3 regions of the Paenibacillus sp. FSL H8-0283 genome follow, and region 3 is predicted to be linked to each of the others. Evidence: riboswitches for the same ligand, from Rfam matches in the RefSeq annotation. Region 3 holds a riboswitch; each other region holds the start of a gene.
The links. A riboswitch is a leader RNA that binds a small molecule or an ion and turns the genes downstream of it on or off. The one in region 3 is predicted to bind cyclic di-AMP.

Region 1: it holds a riboswitch for cyclic di-AMP, as region 3 does, so the genes downstream of both, MHI52_RS17715 (3D domain-containing protein) here and MHI52_RS00530 (C40 family peptidase) in region 3, are expected to answer to the same signal.
Region 2: it holds a riboswitch for cyclic di-AMP, as region 3 does, so the genes downstream of both, MHI52_RS10750 (C40 family peptidase) here and MHI52_RS00530 (C40 family peptidase) in region 3, are expected to answer to the same signal.

Annotation. Positions count from the first base shown of each region.
Region 1 covers NZ_CP150295.1:3,961,482-3,966,616, reverse strand. The annotation lists gene MHI52_RS17725 (ABC transporter permease subunit) at 167-1,630, shown strand; gene MHI52_RS17720 (amino acid ABC transporter ATP-binding protein) at 1,617-2,339, shown strand; cyclic di-AMP (ydaO/yuaA leader) riboswitch at 2,558-2,752, shown strand; gene MHI52_RS17715 (3D domain-containing protein) at 2,755-3,429, shown strand; gene MHI52_RS17710 (polysaccharide deacetylase family protein) at 3,537-4,328, opposite strand; gene MHI52_RS17705 (hypothetical protein) at 4,482-4,823, shown strand; gene MHI52_RS17700 (PspA/IM30 family protein) at 4,935-5,135, shown strand, end outside.
Region 2 covers NZ_CP150295.1:2,349,202-2,354,336, forward strand. The annotation lists gene MHI52_RS10730 (xanthine phosphoribosyltransferase) at 1-256, shown strand, start outside; gene MHI52_RS10735 (hypothetical protein) at 354-683, shown strand; gene MHI52_RS10740 (hypothetical protein) at 803-1,021, shown strand; gene MHI52_RS10745 (carboxymuconolactone decarboxylase family protein) at 1,164-1,493, shown strand; gene MHI52_RS10750 (C40 family peptidase) at 1,567-2,031, opposite strand; cyclic di-AMP (ydaO/yuaA leader) riboswitch at 2,037-2,168, opposite strand; gene pelA (pectate lyase) at 2,587-3,549, shown strand; tRNA gene MHI52_RS10760 (tRNA-Leu) at 3,726-3,809, shown strand; gene MHI52_RS10765 (carbohydrate-binding protein) at 3,955-5,135, opposite strand, start outside.
Region 3 covers NZ_CP150295.1:106,818-111,952, reverse strand. The annotation lists gene MHI52_RS00540 (M1 family metallopeptidase) at 1-785, shown strand, start outside; gene MHI52_RS00535 (hypothetical protein) at 796-1,647, shown strand; cyclic di-AMP (ydaO/yuaA leader) riboswitch at 1,893-2,030, shown strand; gene MHI52_RS00530 (C40 family peptidase) at 2,034-2,504, shown strand; gene MHI52_RS00525 (GNAT family N-acetyltransferase) at 2,860-3,354, shown strand; gene MHI52_RS00520 (cytochrome c) at 3,505-3,861, shown strand; gene rbsK (ribokinase) at 3,936-4,919, opposite strand; gene MHI52_RS00510 (4a-hydroxytetrahydrobiopterin dehydratase) at 4,964-5,135, opposite strand, start outside.

The DNA.
Region 1 (5,135 bases), 3.2 Mb from region 3:
AAAAATGAAAATAATTCATTGATTATATCATGTTTGCTTTATTTTTTCAGAAACAAGTCAAGATTTGTATTGTCAAAATGCATTGCATAATCATGCATTGTACTTTATAATGACTCAGTCATCAACATGAGAAGCATACAAAGTATTGTAAGGGGAGAGAAAAAGGTTGAAATTAATAAGTCGTTACACCATGATGCTGTTGACCTTTGTTATTCTGCTGACGACTGCCGTTCCTGTGGCACTTGCAAGTGGAACTACAGATAATTCAAGCAGTAAAAAACTGGTGCTCGGTACAAGTGCCGATTTTGCACCATATGAATTCCATAAAGTGATTAATGGCAAAGATGAAATCGTCGGCTTCGATATTGAGATCGCCAAAGAGATTGCCAAAGATCTTGGCGCTGAGCTTGTGATTGAGGATATGGGCTTCGACGGTCTTCTGCCTTCATTGCAGAGCGGGCGTGTTGATCTGGTGATTTCAGGTATGACGCCGACGGATGAGCGGAAGAAAAGTATCGATTTTTCCGACACCTATTATAAATCAAAACAAGTGATTATGGTTCGCAATGTGGATAAAGACAAATATCCAACCATGGCAGAACTTGAAAATGCGAAGATTGGCGTTCAGAAAGGCTCCATTCAGGAAACGATCGGACAGAGTATTCCAGGAGCGAAGCTTACTGCGCTGGATAAAATCTCGGATATCGTGCTTCAACTGCAAACAAAACGCATTGACGCGGCAATCGTTGAAGATACCGTTGCTGTAGGTTATCTGGACGATATCATTGGACTTGCTGCTGCTGTTCCGGACGAAGAGCAAGCAGAAGCGGCAATCGGGATTCGTAAAGGTAATACCGAGCTGCTAGCTGCAGTAAATGGAACACTAGAGCGACTGAAAAGCGAAGATAAAATCAATCAGATGGTGACGGACGCCAGCCTCTTGATGGCGGATAAAGCGAACAAATCACAAAATATTTTCCAAGTATTCTGGGAGTACAAAAGTTTCTATGCTACAGGTGTAGGATACACACTTCTGTTGTCTGCACTTGGGGTTATCTTCGGGGTAATTATTGGATTGATCATCTGTTTGTTCCGTTTGCATGACGCTGCAATCTTGCGCTGGATCGGTACGGCATACGTTGAAGTGATCCGTGGCACACCGATGCTGGTACAATTGATGATTATTTACTATGGTTTTTCTCTGAGCTTTGGCATTAACTTCACTGCACTTCAGGCAGGTATCATTACACTTTCAATCAATAGTGGTGCCTATCTGGCGGAGATTTTCCGTGCAGGTATCCAAGGTGTGGATCGTGGTCAGTTGGAGGCAGCGCGTTCATTAGGTATGGGAAGAGGCGCCGCGATGCGTTATATCATATTGCCACAAGCCTTCAAAGCTGTATTACCAGCGATCGGTAATGAATTCATAACTATCATCAAAGAATCCTCCATTATCTCCGTTATCGGTATGGTGGATATTATGTATCAGGCAAGTGTAGTCAAGAACATTACGTACCAAGGGTTGAGTCCATTTTTGATTGCAGCAGCCATCTACTTTGTAATGACGTTCATTTTGTCCAAGCTGCTGGGACGACTGGAAAGGAAGTTGAGTGCAAGTGATAGACGTTAGACAATTACACAAATCTTATGGAAATAACGATGTGCTTAAGGGCATTAACGTGACGATTGGCAAAGGTGAGGTTGTCGTGGTCATCGGTCCTTCCGGTTCAGGTAAAAGTACTTTCTTACGTTGTCTGAATCTGCTGGAACAGCCTACCTCAGGAGAGATTGATTTTGAAGGCGTGTCAATCACGGACCCCAAGCATAACATTAACGCAACTCGTGAGAAAATGGGCATGGTGTTCCAGCACTTCAACCTGTTCCCACACAAAACGGTACAGCAAAACATCACGATTGCTCCGATTAAAGTGAAGAAACAATCCACTCAGGAAGCGGAGAAAATTGCCTCTGATCTGCTTAACACCGTGGGCTTGTACGATAAAAAAGATACATTCCCGAATCAGCTGTCTGGTGGACAGAAACAGCGGATCGCCATTGCTAGAGCATTGGCCATGCAGCCGCATGTGATGCTGTTTGACGAGCCTACGTCGGCACTGGACCCTGAGATGGTCGGCGAAGTGCTGGATGTCATGAAACGTCTTGCAGAAGGCGGAATGACGATGGTCATCGTAACCCATGAGATGGGTTTCGCACGTGAAGTGGGAGACCGCATCTTGTTCATGGATGGCGGGGTTATTGTGGAAGAGGGAACACCTGATGAGGTGTTTGGAGCACCCAAAAATTCACGTACACGTGATTTTCTTGCGAAAGTACTCTAAACGATGTGATCAAATAGCGTTACTGACTTCGAGTCGGTAACGCTATTTTTTATGGATAATAATGACGTATGGATTCGGAAAAGTAACTATTCTGTTACCAAATATAAAGGAATCGGGTCAACCAAACTTTCTGAATTAACCAGTATTCTTACAAATGCTTACATGCTAAAAACCATTTGGTAAGAATTACTACAAGTTCAGGTTACAAAATTGTGATATATTGAACTCTGCCGAAACTTCCGGATAGGGAGTGCGGGGGATGTAACGATGCAGATTGTGCAGGGGGAAGATCTACAGCACACTGCTTGGGGTGAATTGGGTACATAACGTTTCAAATGTAACGAAGAACCTATAGGGTGGGCTCCTCATCCGAATCCGACAACTAACTTCGCAGGCACAATGAGGGAGGAAGACCATGATTAACAAGAAACGTATAGCCAAAACAGCAGTAGCATTAATGACAACAGCAATGCTCATTCAAGCCGTTCCGGCTCACGCCGATTCAGTTCATGTGGCCAAAGAAGGGGATACCTTCTACACCTTATCAAAACAATATGGAGTAGCACTCAACACGTTAATTAAAGCAAACAACGACATTTCGGCTTACAACATTTATGGTGGTTTGAAAATTACGATTCCCGGTAAGGCAAACAATGTAGCAGCCGCTGCGGCAACGGAGAGAAAGACCCAAGCGAAGACTGTTACTACAGCAAGCTTGGACGTCAACGCAGATAACAAAGTTGTTCAAGCCTGGGGTAAGACATTCGATTACAGCAAAGCTGTGAACGTAAAAGCAACGGCATACTCTGCAGATCCGTCTGAAAATGGAGGCTGGGGTGCAGTCGATTATTTCGGAAATGACCTTGAACTGGGTACGATTGCAGTGGATCCAAGTGTAATTCCACTTGGAACCAAAGTACTGGTAACTGGTCACAGCCATCCAGGATTGCCAAAACAGGCTTTTGTAGCCACAGCGCGGGATGTGGGCGGTGCAATCAAGGGTCACCGGATTGATATCTTTATCCCGGGTAGCAAACAGACTGTAAGTTCATTTGGTTTTCAGGATATCGAGCTGTACATTCTGAAGTAGAGAGAAAATAACATTTAAAATGAATTCAAACAGGGTGTCTGCCAGTCGCTAATTCGCGATTGAACAGCACCCTTTTAATATTCTCATTATTTGTTATCACGGTCGTCCTAATCTTTGGCCTTTGGCAATCCCAACATTTCGTCCAAGGTGACCAGTTCATATCCCCGATTACGTAGTTCCTCAATAATTTCAGGCAAAGCCTCAATCGTGCCGTTCAGGTTTGACCCTACACCGCCTCCAGCATGTTGCAGAACGATGGAGCCAGGTTTCACGGCAGACAGGATGTTATCTTTCACCTGTTCCTTTGAAAGGCCTTTCCAGTCCAGGGAGTCTACGTTCCAGTTCACAATGCTATAGTGTTGTTTGGCAGCCCATCTCAGCTGTTCTTCATTAATGTCTCCATAAGGTGGCCGAATCATCTTGGGCGTATAACCCGCCAAACGTTGAATAATATCCCCGGTATGTAAAATTTGTTTGCGAAAGGCATTCATCGACAGCTTACTGAATTCAGGATGATTGTAGCTGTGATTACCAACCATATGCCCTTCTTTAACAATGCGTTTCACTAGATCCGGATGTTTCTCAGCACGACTACCCACGATGAAGAATGTAGCTCTGACATTGTATTTCTTCAATACATCCAGTACTTGTGGAGTAAATCGTGGATCAGGTACATCATCAAAAGTCAGTGCAACCTTCTTGGTTGAAGGACCATTGGTTTTGAACGTATCGGCATATTTTTGACGTAATTGTCCCAATGTCAGTTGTTCTTCTTCCGCAGAATCCGAACCTGATACGGATTCACTTGGCGGGCTTGAAACATCCTGCGATGAAACTGGAGCATGAGATCCCCCGAGAAAAATAACGATAACCATCAGCATAATGAGGCGTACGCGCATAATAACGGCCTCCTTTTCCAAAATGACGTTCTCCTTGGTATGCCCGGGGGTTCCATAAAATATGCGCAGTGTGAGAAGTTTCATTGCCGATTTAGCTCATGACAGCCATAATTCCTCCATATATAACATATAGAAAAGGATAGGTGGATGGGGATGAGTACATTTGATTTGAAATCCATACGTTTACAGGTGATTGAAGCAGGAGAAGATAAGGTTTTTCTCGTTACCGGAGGAAAGGCGCATATTGGCGCCGTAGCCACGTTCTATGTGGATCATGAGCGCGTAAGCGGGACGACAGTACATATTCCTGGGCATAAAGAACAAGAGCTGTGTGAGCGGCTTGCCCGAAAGGCTGCCATGCAGCTGAAAGTAACCGTTACGGTGATCATGGGTATCCATTTTGATTCCATCATGCGGATGCAGATCGACGAAATCGTGCAGACTGCAGAGAGGTTGATGGAGGATCATCTGAACAAAGATAAACGATCTTCCTGACATAAGAGCCATCGAATGTTTTGATTTTATTTGCTAAAATTGAAACGAGTTGTAGATTGTTACGTATGTATGTTTATATACGATGTAATATCGACTAGGAGGAATAACATAATGTCCATTTTCAAACGTTTGCGTGATCTAACTATGTCTAACATCAACGCCATTATTGACAAGGCGGAAGATCCAATCAAGATGACGGACCAATATATCCGTGACATGCAAGAGGATCTGGAAGATGCGGAGAAAGCAGTAGCTCAACAGATCGCCATTGAGAAGAAATTCAAGCAGTTATTCGAAGAGCAGGAAGCTCTT
Region 2 (5,135 bases), 2.2 Mb from region 3:
ATCTCGCGAGTTCATTCATGAGAATGACCGCATTTTGTTCATTGATGATATTATTGCCAATGGAGATGCCGCTCGTGGCGTCATCAAAATTATCGAGCGTTCCGGTGCGGAACTCGTCGGATTCGGCGTTGTGGTCGAGAAAAGTTTCCAGGCAGGGGCACGCACGATTCGTGAACAGGGTATTCCGGTGGAAGCCTTGGTACGCATTCGTTCCCTGAACGATGGAACAGTACAATTTGACGATAACGAAATGTGACATTTTAAAGGAATAGGGCCTATTTTTTGAACTATGCCTTTGCATGACCGCCGATTTCATTTATAATGGGGTTATGTTAGGGAGAGGAGGCAACACCATGGGGAACCAACCGGCAACAGAACAATTTTTTAATGATAAGCTGGCGGAATCGAAAGTTCATTTTGAACGTGCCCTGGATTGTAAACATACGGAATTCGATGACCTTTATCCCTATATGATTGAACATCCTCAATTTTTCTGGTACAAACGCTATGTTGCCTGGTCAGAATTACTGACGATTGTAGGCTTGTGCGAAGAGTTGTCCTTCTCTTGGAAAGAACAATTTACACCGCATCAAGTGGAGTACCTTGAAGAACGTGTGATGTCCGCCAAAGTGCTTGATTTTTGGTTCGAGAAGAACGACAGCAAAGAGCACGCGCAGCGGTAACTTTCAGTCGGGACATAATTTCGAATGACATGACAGTCCAATACAGTCACGTGAGACCTAAATGACTTTTCATTTAGGTCTCTTTTTGTAAATAAATTTGAAATATAGGAGCCATGAAGATGATTAGTGATACAGAATTGGACGCCCTGCGTCTGTCAGGTGAGAAAGTTAGAGTCGTACGGGACGAGCTGGAATCGAACGACGTGAAGGGGATTGTGGTTGCCTGGGATGGCGAGCAGGTACTTATCCGTCGTCAGAATCGACGTGTCGTTAAGCTGGACCGAGGTTACAGCTATCAGCTGTTCAGCGAGCCGCGCCAGAGTCCACTTAGTGAGTAACAGCTTATAATTATGGCAGTGGCCATGAGCGTTAAATGTTTGGAATTACCATGATTTCTTGGCATAATTGGCTCACTCGGGAGAGAAGATAGGTACAGTGAGGAAGATCTGTAACTATAGCCGAGAGGGTGTGCTACAAGCCATGACATTGATGAATGATAAAGTTCATGCCTACAAGGATCAGATTGGAGCATTAAGCGATGTACTGCCAGGTGTGGTGAAGTCGTATCATGAGTTTACCGGAGAATGTTTCCAACCTGGTGTGATTGATGCGAAGACAAAACAGCTAATTGCGCTTGGCATTGGATTATTCGCCAACAATGAGGTATGTACCTTCTACCATGTAGAAGAAGCCCGTGCTAAGGGCGCAACAGATCAGGAGATTATGGAGACCGTAGCCGTGGCTGGAGCTGTTGGTGGAGGACATGCCCTGTCTCAGGGTGCGATGCGAGTGCAGAAGGCGCTGCATTAGTAAGCAATGCAACATACATTTTTAAGTGCAAAAAAGGCATCCGGTTAATAACCGATGCCTTTTTGTATGTGAATCACATTTTACCTAACATTTTATCATACATAAACTGTCCAGTTACCCGACGTGCTGTTACATAACGATCATTGAAGTATGGATTCGATAACTTCGTGATGCTTACACCTTTACTGCTGGAGGCATGAGCGAATTGTCCGCCGCCGATATATACACCTGTATGTGAAATGCCTTTGCCTGTTGTATTAAAGAACACCAGATCACCTGTCCGAACATTGCTCTTGGATACGGGAGTACCTGCTTTGGCTTGCTGCTGCGAAGTACGTGGTAATTCAATGCTGTATTTGTTGAAAAGATATCTCATAAAACCAGAACAGTCGAAGCCGGCTACAGTAGTGCCACCCCATTTGTAAGGAATACCTGTCATGTTGTTCACTACGGAGTTGATACTGCTTGCCTCTGTGCTTGTTGCCCCGGATGTAAATAATACAGCTGCTCCAAAAATGGAGATAATCAGTTTTTTCAAAATCAATGTTCTCCCTTCGATGCCTACGGAGTTAGCTAAGGGTTCGGTAGAAGGTTCCCTATATTTCCTATGTATAAGAATAATTCACCCAAATTGGTTCCCCCGTTTTCAAACATGAAACTCGGCAATGAATAATTAAGTTTTTGTAACTATTTGAAACTATATTGCATAAATGCGTAATTGTCAAACCCATTTAAAACCCTTCGTAATACCTCAATGTTAGCGGAATTAAGGTTTTTATATGAAAGAAGGGATCAAGTTTGGGTATCATTCATGACAAAAACGTCATTATTGGTTCGTTTAAGACGAATTTGGATAAATAAATAGGTTTGTCATGAGTTAAAAGAACTATCCCGTTATGTAGAATTAGAGAGATTATATTCATTAAGTTGCATATATTGACAAAAATCGATTTTTTGCATATTATCTGATTATCCAATCCACATATTGGATTAAAATTGATTTTATTATGCGATAAATACAAATAAAGGAGGTTTGGGGCGTATATCATACGTAAAGTAGAAGTGGAAGATTTATAAAAACGAACATAGGAGAGTGTTACATTTGAAAGCGAAGAAAATAATTACTTTTGTCCTGGCATGTACGATGGTGTTCTCAGTAGTTGGAATGGCAGTTCTCCCTGTAGGGACGGTATCTGCTGCAGATGCGTCGGGTACTACAGCGAGTATTTCTGATATTTTGAAGAACCAGCTGCCGGATGGAGGTTGGAGAAAAGATTATAAACAGACAAGTGGAGAGTGGGCAAAGTCCACGATAGACAACAAGGCTACATACTCAGAAATTAGAAGATTGGCGAAGGAATTTAAAAAGACGAATGATCCGCGTTACTCCACAGCTGCAATCAAAGGAATTAACTTTTTGATCAACATGCAGTATTCAAACGGCGGGTGGCCACAAGTTTACCAAAGCTCCGGATACCACAAGCACATCACTTACAATGATGATGCCATGATTAATGTAATGATCATGCTGGATGAAGTAGCAGCACGAAAAGGTGATTTCTCATTTATCGACAGCACACTTGCTAACCGCAGTAAAAATTCAGTTGCCAAAGGTGTGGAGGCGATTCTGAATACACAGGTCGTTTCAGGTGGTAAGCTGACAGCATGGGGACAACAACATGATTCCAGCTCTCTTAAACCAGCGAGCGCAAGAATCTACGAAGTGCCATCACTGACAGCTGGAGAGAGTGTAACGATTGTTAAATTTCTGAAAACCAGACCTGCTAACGCTAAAATTACCGCATCCATTAAAGGAGCGGAGGCTTGGTTTAACAAAGTGAAAATTACGGGTTACAAGTATGAAAGAGCTAATGGAGATAGTAAAATTATCGCTGATTCCAAAGCTGCACCAATTTGGGCACGCTTCTATGAGATCGGAACGGATAAACCAATCTTTATTGGTCGTGACGGGGTAGTTAAATACAAATTAAGTGATATTGATAAAGAAAGAAGAGGCGGTTATGCATGGTATGGCAACTGGCCTTCCAAGCTGTAATTTGTAGTATGCTTCCGTTTTAATGAACCAAACTATTAACAGCAGTTAAAGGTAAAGCCCGAATCGACATGGACGTCTGATTCGGGCTTTATTGTTATTACTTTCAGTGTTGACATGATAGATTACGCATGATATATTATTTCTTGTCGCCGATATTGATGACGGAGATACAATATGCGGTCGTGGCGGAATTGGCAGACGCGCACGGTTCAGGTCCGTGTGGGCTAACCCCCGTGGAGGTTCGAGTCCTCTCGACCGCATCTAATAAAAAGACTCCTTAAGCTAACGCTTAAGGAGTCTTTTTTTGCATTTTTTGATATAACACTAACTTTAGTGATGAGTATTCAAGAGGTTAGTGCTTAGCTGCACGTACAGCAAATGTCTTCCATCAGCCATACGGAACGTTTATTGTGCTGCGGTAACATTAACGCTGTCAATATTCGGTCCTTCCGATCCGGTGGTAACTACTTTCAATGTATTGGTCCCCGTGTTCATGGGAACCTGTATTGTTTTTTCAACCCAAGTGGACCAGCTTCCCGTAGCCGGAAAGGGCTCGTTGCTAATGACTTTGGTTCCGTTCACAAAAATGTCGAGGTTCCGAGTGCCGCTTTCCAGCGCATAACGAAACTTTACGTTTTTGGTACCTGTTGTCGTGTTATTAATGCCGTTCCATTGAATGGCCGAACCAGTCATCGCATTGAAGTTAACATACCCGGACCCAGTGTAACCGGTGTAGATTGTTTCAATGGTAGCTTCCGTAAGTGACGTTCCGGTCTCGGCTTCATACGTAGTGCCACTGCCTGTATTCCCGCCGCTATTTCCGCCAGTAACGTTGGCAACAAACGTTGTTACGCTCTGAGGCGGGAGCTGTGCCGTGAAGGCTCCATTGGATACGTTAAGCGAGGTTCCGCTTGCCAGATTTCGACTGCTGTCCGTAATCCATGAGGACACAGTAGAGGCATTACCATTTTGCAGAACGAATTTTTGGCTTGTGGCTGAAGTTCCACGGTTAATTGCCACGACGACGACTTTGTTATCACCTTTATAGGCTGAGACAAATGTGTTTGTATCCGGATTTTTCGTTGCATCGACTCGCAGGTAGCCTGGACGCACGAATTTAGAGAAATGAGCCATATTATACCCGCGTTTGCTTATGGTACCGTCCTCTTTCATCGGACCATACTGTCTGCGGATGTACCACCACACGTAGGCCTGGAAATCACCTTCTACCATGGCATTGTGCATGTGATAGGAAACGTCTAATGCTTCAGGCCAGCGGTCTGCTGAGTTGTTGTCACTGTTTGGAACATACACTTCAGTCATCCACAGTTCTTTACCGGCTCCTTTTTGCTTAAAGAGAGGGTAGGCAAAATTTGAAATCTGGGTTCCATACGTATGTGCTCCCAGAATGTCCATGTTGGCAAGTGCCTGCGGATCATTCAGGATTGGGTCGGATATGTTCTTTAAGTACTGGAAGGATTCAGGCGCCATGACTTTGGTACCTTGGATGGACCCGGCATTTTCTTTCATGAATCGAAGGATCTCTTGTGGAGTCCACCAAGTCCAGTCATGAGCATAATCCGGTT
Region 3 (5,135 bases):
AGATCGGACACCAGTACTTCTACGGCATGGTTGCCAGCAACGAATTCGAGGAAGCCTGGCTGGATGAGGGATTCACCTCTTATGCAGAAGACAAACTGATGGAGCAGGAATACGGATTGATTCCGAATCTGCCAGTACAATCGGGACTGATTACGTCTCCTTCATCCTTAACACAAGAATCCTGGAAGTTTGATTCACAGAATGAGTATGCAGCCAATGTCTATACACGTGGCAAACTTGTATTGCTTGGTATCGAACATCAAGTCGGTGCCAAAAAGATGGAACGCATCCTCTCTACCTATGTGAAGAAGTACCGCTTCAAACATCCCACTTCGGCTGATTTTCAGAAAATTGTGGAACAAGTGACCCGCACTTCCTGGTCTGATTATTTTGATCAATACGTCTATAGTAACGGGATGGCTGACTTTGCTGTAGAGAAGATTCGTGTTACGCCCGTACAGAAAGACGGTCAAACATTGTACGAGTCATCCGTGACGATCGCAAAAAAAGGTAGTGATTACAGCGCCGTTCCTGTTCGCATTGCTTTTGAAGACGGGCATATCCTCACCAAGCAATGGAATGGCAAAGAAGATCGCATCACGTATAAATTAACTCACACATCCCCCGTATCCTGGGCCATGACCGATCCCCTGTACTCGATCGTGCTGGAGAACCGCCATATGAACAATTTCCTGAAATCCGGACTGGATGAGCAGACGAAGTCCCGCTGGAGCATGAGTGTAACCAAACTAATAGAAGCCATATTCGGAGGTCTGTCATGGTGAGGTGGAAACGGTGAAAGCGAAAATACGTGAAGGCTGGTTTCTCGTCCGTCAGCATATGTTCATTGCCGCACTCTTATTTCTCTATCAACTCATTTGGGGATATTTCTTCTATCGAATGGTACAATCGGCCGTCATCCCACTGCTCCTTCGCTATCCAGATGCTGATGCCGGTGAGCTGAGTACACTTTTGTTCAAAATGGAAAGTCAACTTAACCTGTCTACCCATCCGGAGGTTCATCGTTATCTATGGATTCTCGGGGGCATGCTGCTGGTTCGCATGTTGATCAGCCCCCTCATTCAGGCAGGACTGCTCTACTCACTTCAGCACTTTAATTCTACAGAAGAGCGCATCCCCTTTGTCCGCGGAATCAAAAATCTGTGGAAACCGATGCTACTGCTCCACACCATACGTACATTATTGATACTTCTGCCCGCCTACTGGCTCATACCGAAGCTTTACTCAATTCTCATGGACGGATTTCATTCGCTTCAATTACTTTTGCCTGGTATACCTTATGTTGCTGCCTGGATTGTATATGGTTGGATCATCCACCATGTCATACTCTACATGCAGTTCGGTGTTTCGGCACCAGAAGGAGAAGGCGGGGCTCACGGCACCCTCAAAGCCCTCTGGATTGCACTGCGTCATCTCATCGCCGTAATCGGCATTGCACTCCTGCTGGGCGGAGTACACCTGCTCGTCTTTGGGGCATTCACTACAGCCTCATGGTTATTAACGGGACTTACCGGGCTTATACTACAACAGACGTATCCACTTGCCAGGTGTCTATTAAGTCTGTGGAAAATATGCAGCCATTTCCGTTTATGGCAGTCCAAAATATCCAAAGGTGAGAGCAGATAGTTTAAAAATTGTTACCATCAAATGTTAAACTCATGGCCTAATATGTACTTATAAATAGGCAAACCTCAACCTTTCCCCGTCAAAGGTCGGGGTTTTTTTTGCTAAATTTGTTGCTAAACGTTGCCAAAGCCGTACTCCTCTGTTACAATAATCGCAGTGAGTTTTTAGTAACAACTTTGTAATATTTACATTCATATTTGTAACTACTTAAAATTAAATCATCATTTCTTGATTTCGCAGGTGCATAACTAGCATAGCCAAATTCCTGGCACCTGGGAAGCGGGGGAACCAGTTATGGGTGAATTGATCTTGCTACAGAGGGATCATAGGGGACCTTCAACCGAATCCTTAAGCTAACCTCGCAGGCGTTGGAAGGGGAATATCTCTTGTTCAAGAAGAAATTAACCGCAGCTGTACTTAGCATCACATTCGCATTATCGCTTGGTGCAGGTAGCGCATTCGCAGATTCTAAGATGGACAAAGTAATTGATTCAGCAATGGGAACTACATATCAAAGTGGAGGAACAACGCTCAACGGCTTTGACTGCTCCGGATTTACACGGTATGTATTCGAAAAGTTGGGTATTGATTTGGCACGCCAATCCAGTTCCCAATTCGACATGGGCGATTCCGTATCCCGCATGGAAATGAGAGCTGGCGATCTGGTGTTCTTTAATACAACAGGTAAAGGCGTATCCCATGTAGGAATCTTTGTAGGGGATGGAAAGTTCGCACACTCCTCTTCTTCCAAAGGCGTTACGATCAGTGCATTGAGTGAAAACTATTGGGCCAATCGTTATGTTGGCGCAAAACGGATTATGAGCACGGACGCATATGAATCACTGGCCCTTGACTAGGGACAAGCTGAGCAACATGATGCTGTAACCATTAAACATACTGGAACGAAGCAAGAAGCATAACAGAACCGCCCGGTACATTCTCCGCAGGAATGTATCCGGCGGTTTTTTTGTGCTTCAATCCTTATTCATGTTGCAAGTTATACTCGGGGCATATCCTGCGACATCAACAGGTTCATTTTGCGTTCGTTCGTCCGTGCCCTTATGATGTTTTTACCCATCCCGTTATAATATAAACGAAATTACCGGAACTTTTGTTTCATTTTTTTTCTTGGGAAGGAAGACTTGCTAAATGAACATCTCTTTTGTAGAGTGGACAAAGAGTTCTGTTTCAAGGAAAGGAGCATGCAGGTGTATGAAGGAAACCCCTGTGACGTTTCACGTTGTACCCATGCGAGAAGAACATGCGGAGCTTATCTGCAGTTGGCAGTATGATCCGCCTTACAATATCTACAGCTGGCTCCCCTGGGAGCAGATGAAAGCTCTGGAAGTGGAATTCGGAGATGCACAGCTGCGGCAGGAGCAATATGCGATCGTCTTGGATCAGAACGATCGTATATGTGGGTTTGCTCAATACTTCCCACTTCAAGGGGTAACCCGGATTGGCCTTGGCATGCATCCAGAGCTGTGTGGTCAGGGTCAAGGGACAGCTTTTGTCACTGCCATTGTACAGGAAGCTATTCGCCGAAATCCCACGAATGAGATTGATCTGGAAGTACTCACTTGGAATGCTCGTGCCATTCAAGTCTATCTGAAGAGTGGATTTGTCACCCAGGATACATACGAACGACAGACCCCCAGCGGCTTGAAGCCCTTTCACTGTATGGTTTATGAAGGGCCTCGCGGTTAGAATCCATTGCAAAACAACCAAATTTGCCCCTTGTTATGTGATTAGTTCAAAAAATTCCCACAAAATGCTATGATGTCAGTACAGGTTCCGTTATAATGATATGGATAGTTTCAGGTTAGATGATCTTTCATTCTGGAGGGGACATAAGGGATGCACAAATGGATCATGAGCGGAGTATTTTTTGCAGCATGCGCTTTAGCTATTGTTTTAATGTTTACGCTTCCAGGGAAAGAAGAAGTGGCTGAAGAAGCCAAGCCAACCATGCCGGAAGTAACATTGGATGCCGGACAAGCTGAAGCACTGGTCAAAGCCAATTGTATCTCCTGTCACGGGGATCAGCTTCAAGGTGGCGTAGGACCTGCTCTGGCCAACATCGGCAGCCAGGATGATCTGGAGAAGATCTATTCTACGATTGTCAAAGGTAAAGGTGGTATGCCTTCCTTCAAGGGCAAACTGCAGGACGAAGAGATTGCAAATATCGCCATGTGGCTGTCAGAGAAGAAATAATCTCTGCACACGCATAACAAAGAGGCGCTTAATCCCCTTTTCGGAGAATAAGAGCCTCTTTGTTATATCAATTATTAAGCCTCTGCGGCATGCTCAGCCAAAAAGGCCTCAACTTCACGTGCGGACGGCATCCCGGACTGGGCGCCGAGCTTTGTCACGGATAACGCGGCCGCACCCATGGCGAAGCCTACGGCCGCGTCCAAAGTCTCACCGCGCGCGAGGGCTACCGCCAGCGCGCCGTTGAAGCAATCGCCAGCGCCGGTCGTATCGACGGCGCTTACGGCGTAGCCGGGCGCACGGCACGCGCCGGCACGCCCTGCTTGTACGCGGCCACCAGGCGCCGCCGCGTAGACAGCCCCCTCGGGGCCGAGCGTCGTGACGACAGCGGCCCCGAGGGATGCGGCGAGCTCTGCGACCGCCGCATCCAGGTCTTCCGGCCGGAGATGATCCCGGCCGGTAAGCACGGCAAGCTCGCTGCGGTTTGGCGTGACAACGTCGACGCACCGCAGGAGCTCCTGGGGCAGACCCGGCACCGCGGGAGCCGGGTTGAGCACCACCAGTGCGCTGCCTTCAGCCGCCAGTTGGGCGGCGCGGGTAACCGCTGGCAGCGGGATCTCCAGCTGTAGCAGCACCGCTGCCGCTGCAGTCAGGCTTTTTACCGTATCCGCCTCTTCCAGCATCTCAGGCACCACTTGCCCATTCGCACCAGGAATAACGATAATCCGGTTGTCTCCCCGAGAGAGCCAGATGGAAGCCGTCCCTGTAACCGTGTCTTCCAATATGCGAACCTGCGAGGCATCTGCACCACTTTCCGTCAGACTGTGCAGCAGACGTTCGCCAAAACCGTCCGATCCCACCGCACCAATCATCGTAGTCTGTCCACCCAGACGCGCAACGGCAACAGCCTGGTTGGCCCCTTTGCCACCAGCGAGATAATGTAGCTCCTCACCGCTCACCGTCTCTCCCTCTTCCGGAATCGTGTCTGTCTTCACCACAAGATCCATATTGAGACTGCCTACGACAGCAATAAGAGGTTGTTTCTGATTATAGTCTGACATGTATGGTTCACTCACTTCTGGCCGCGTGATAATAACCGACCTCGTTATTGCGACCTCATTTTGTCATAAGCTTCGTTATATTGCCCTGCTTCCTTGATATCTACAGATGTGATACCACCCGCATCCCATGATGTGAGACGCAACGTAACCGTTGTATAATCAATCGTAATAAAAGGATGATGATTGAATGCTTCCGAGATCGCAGCGACCTCATCC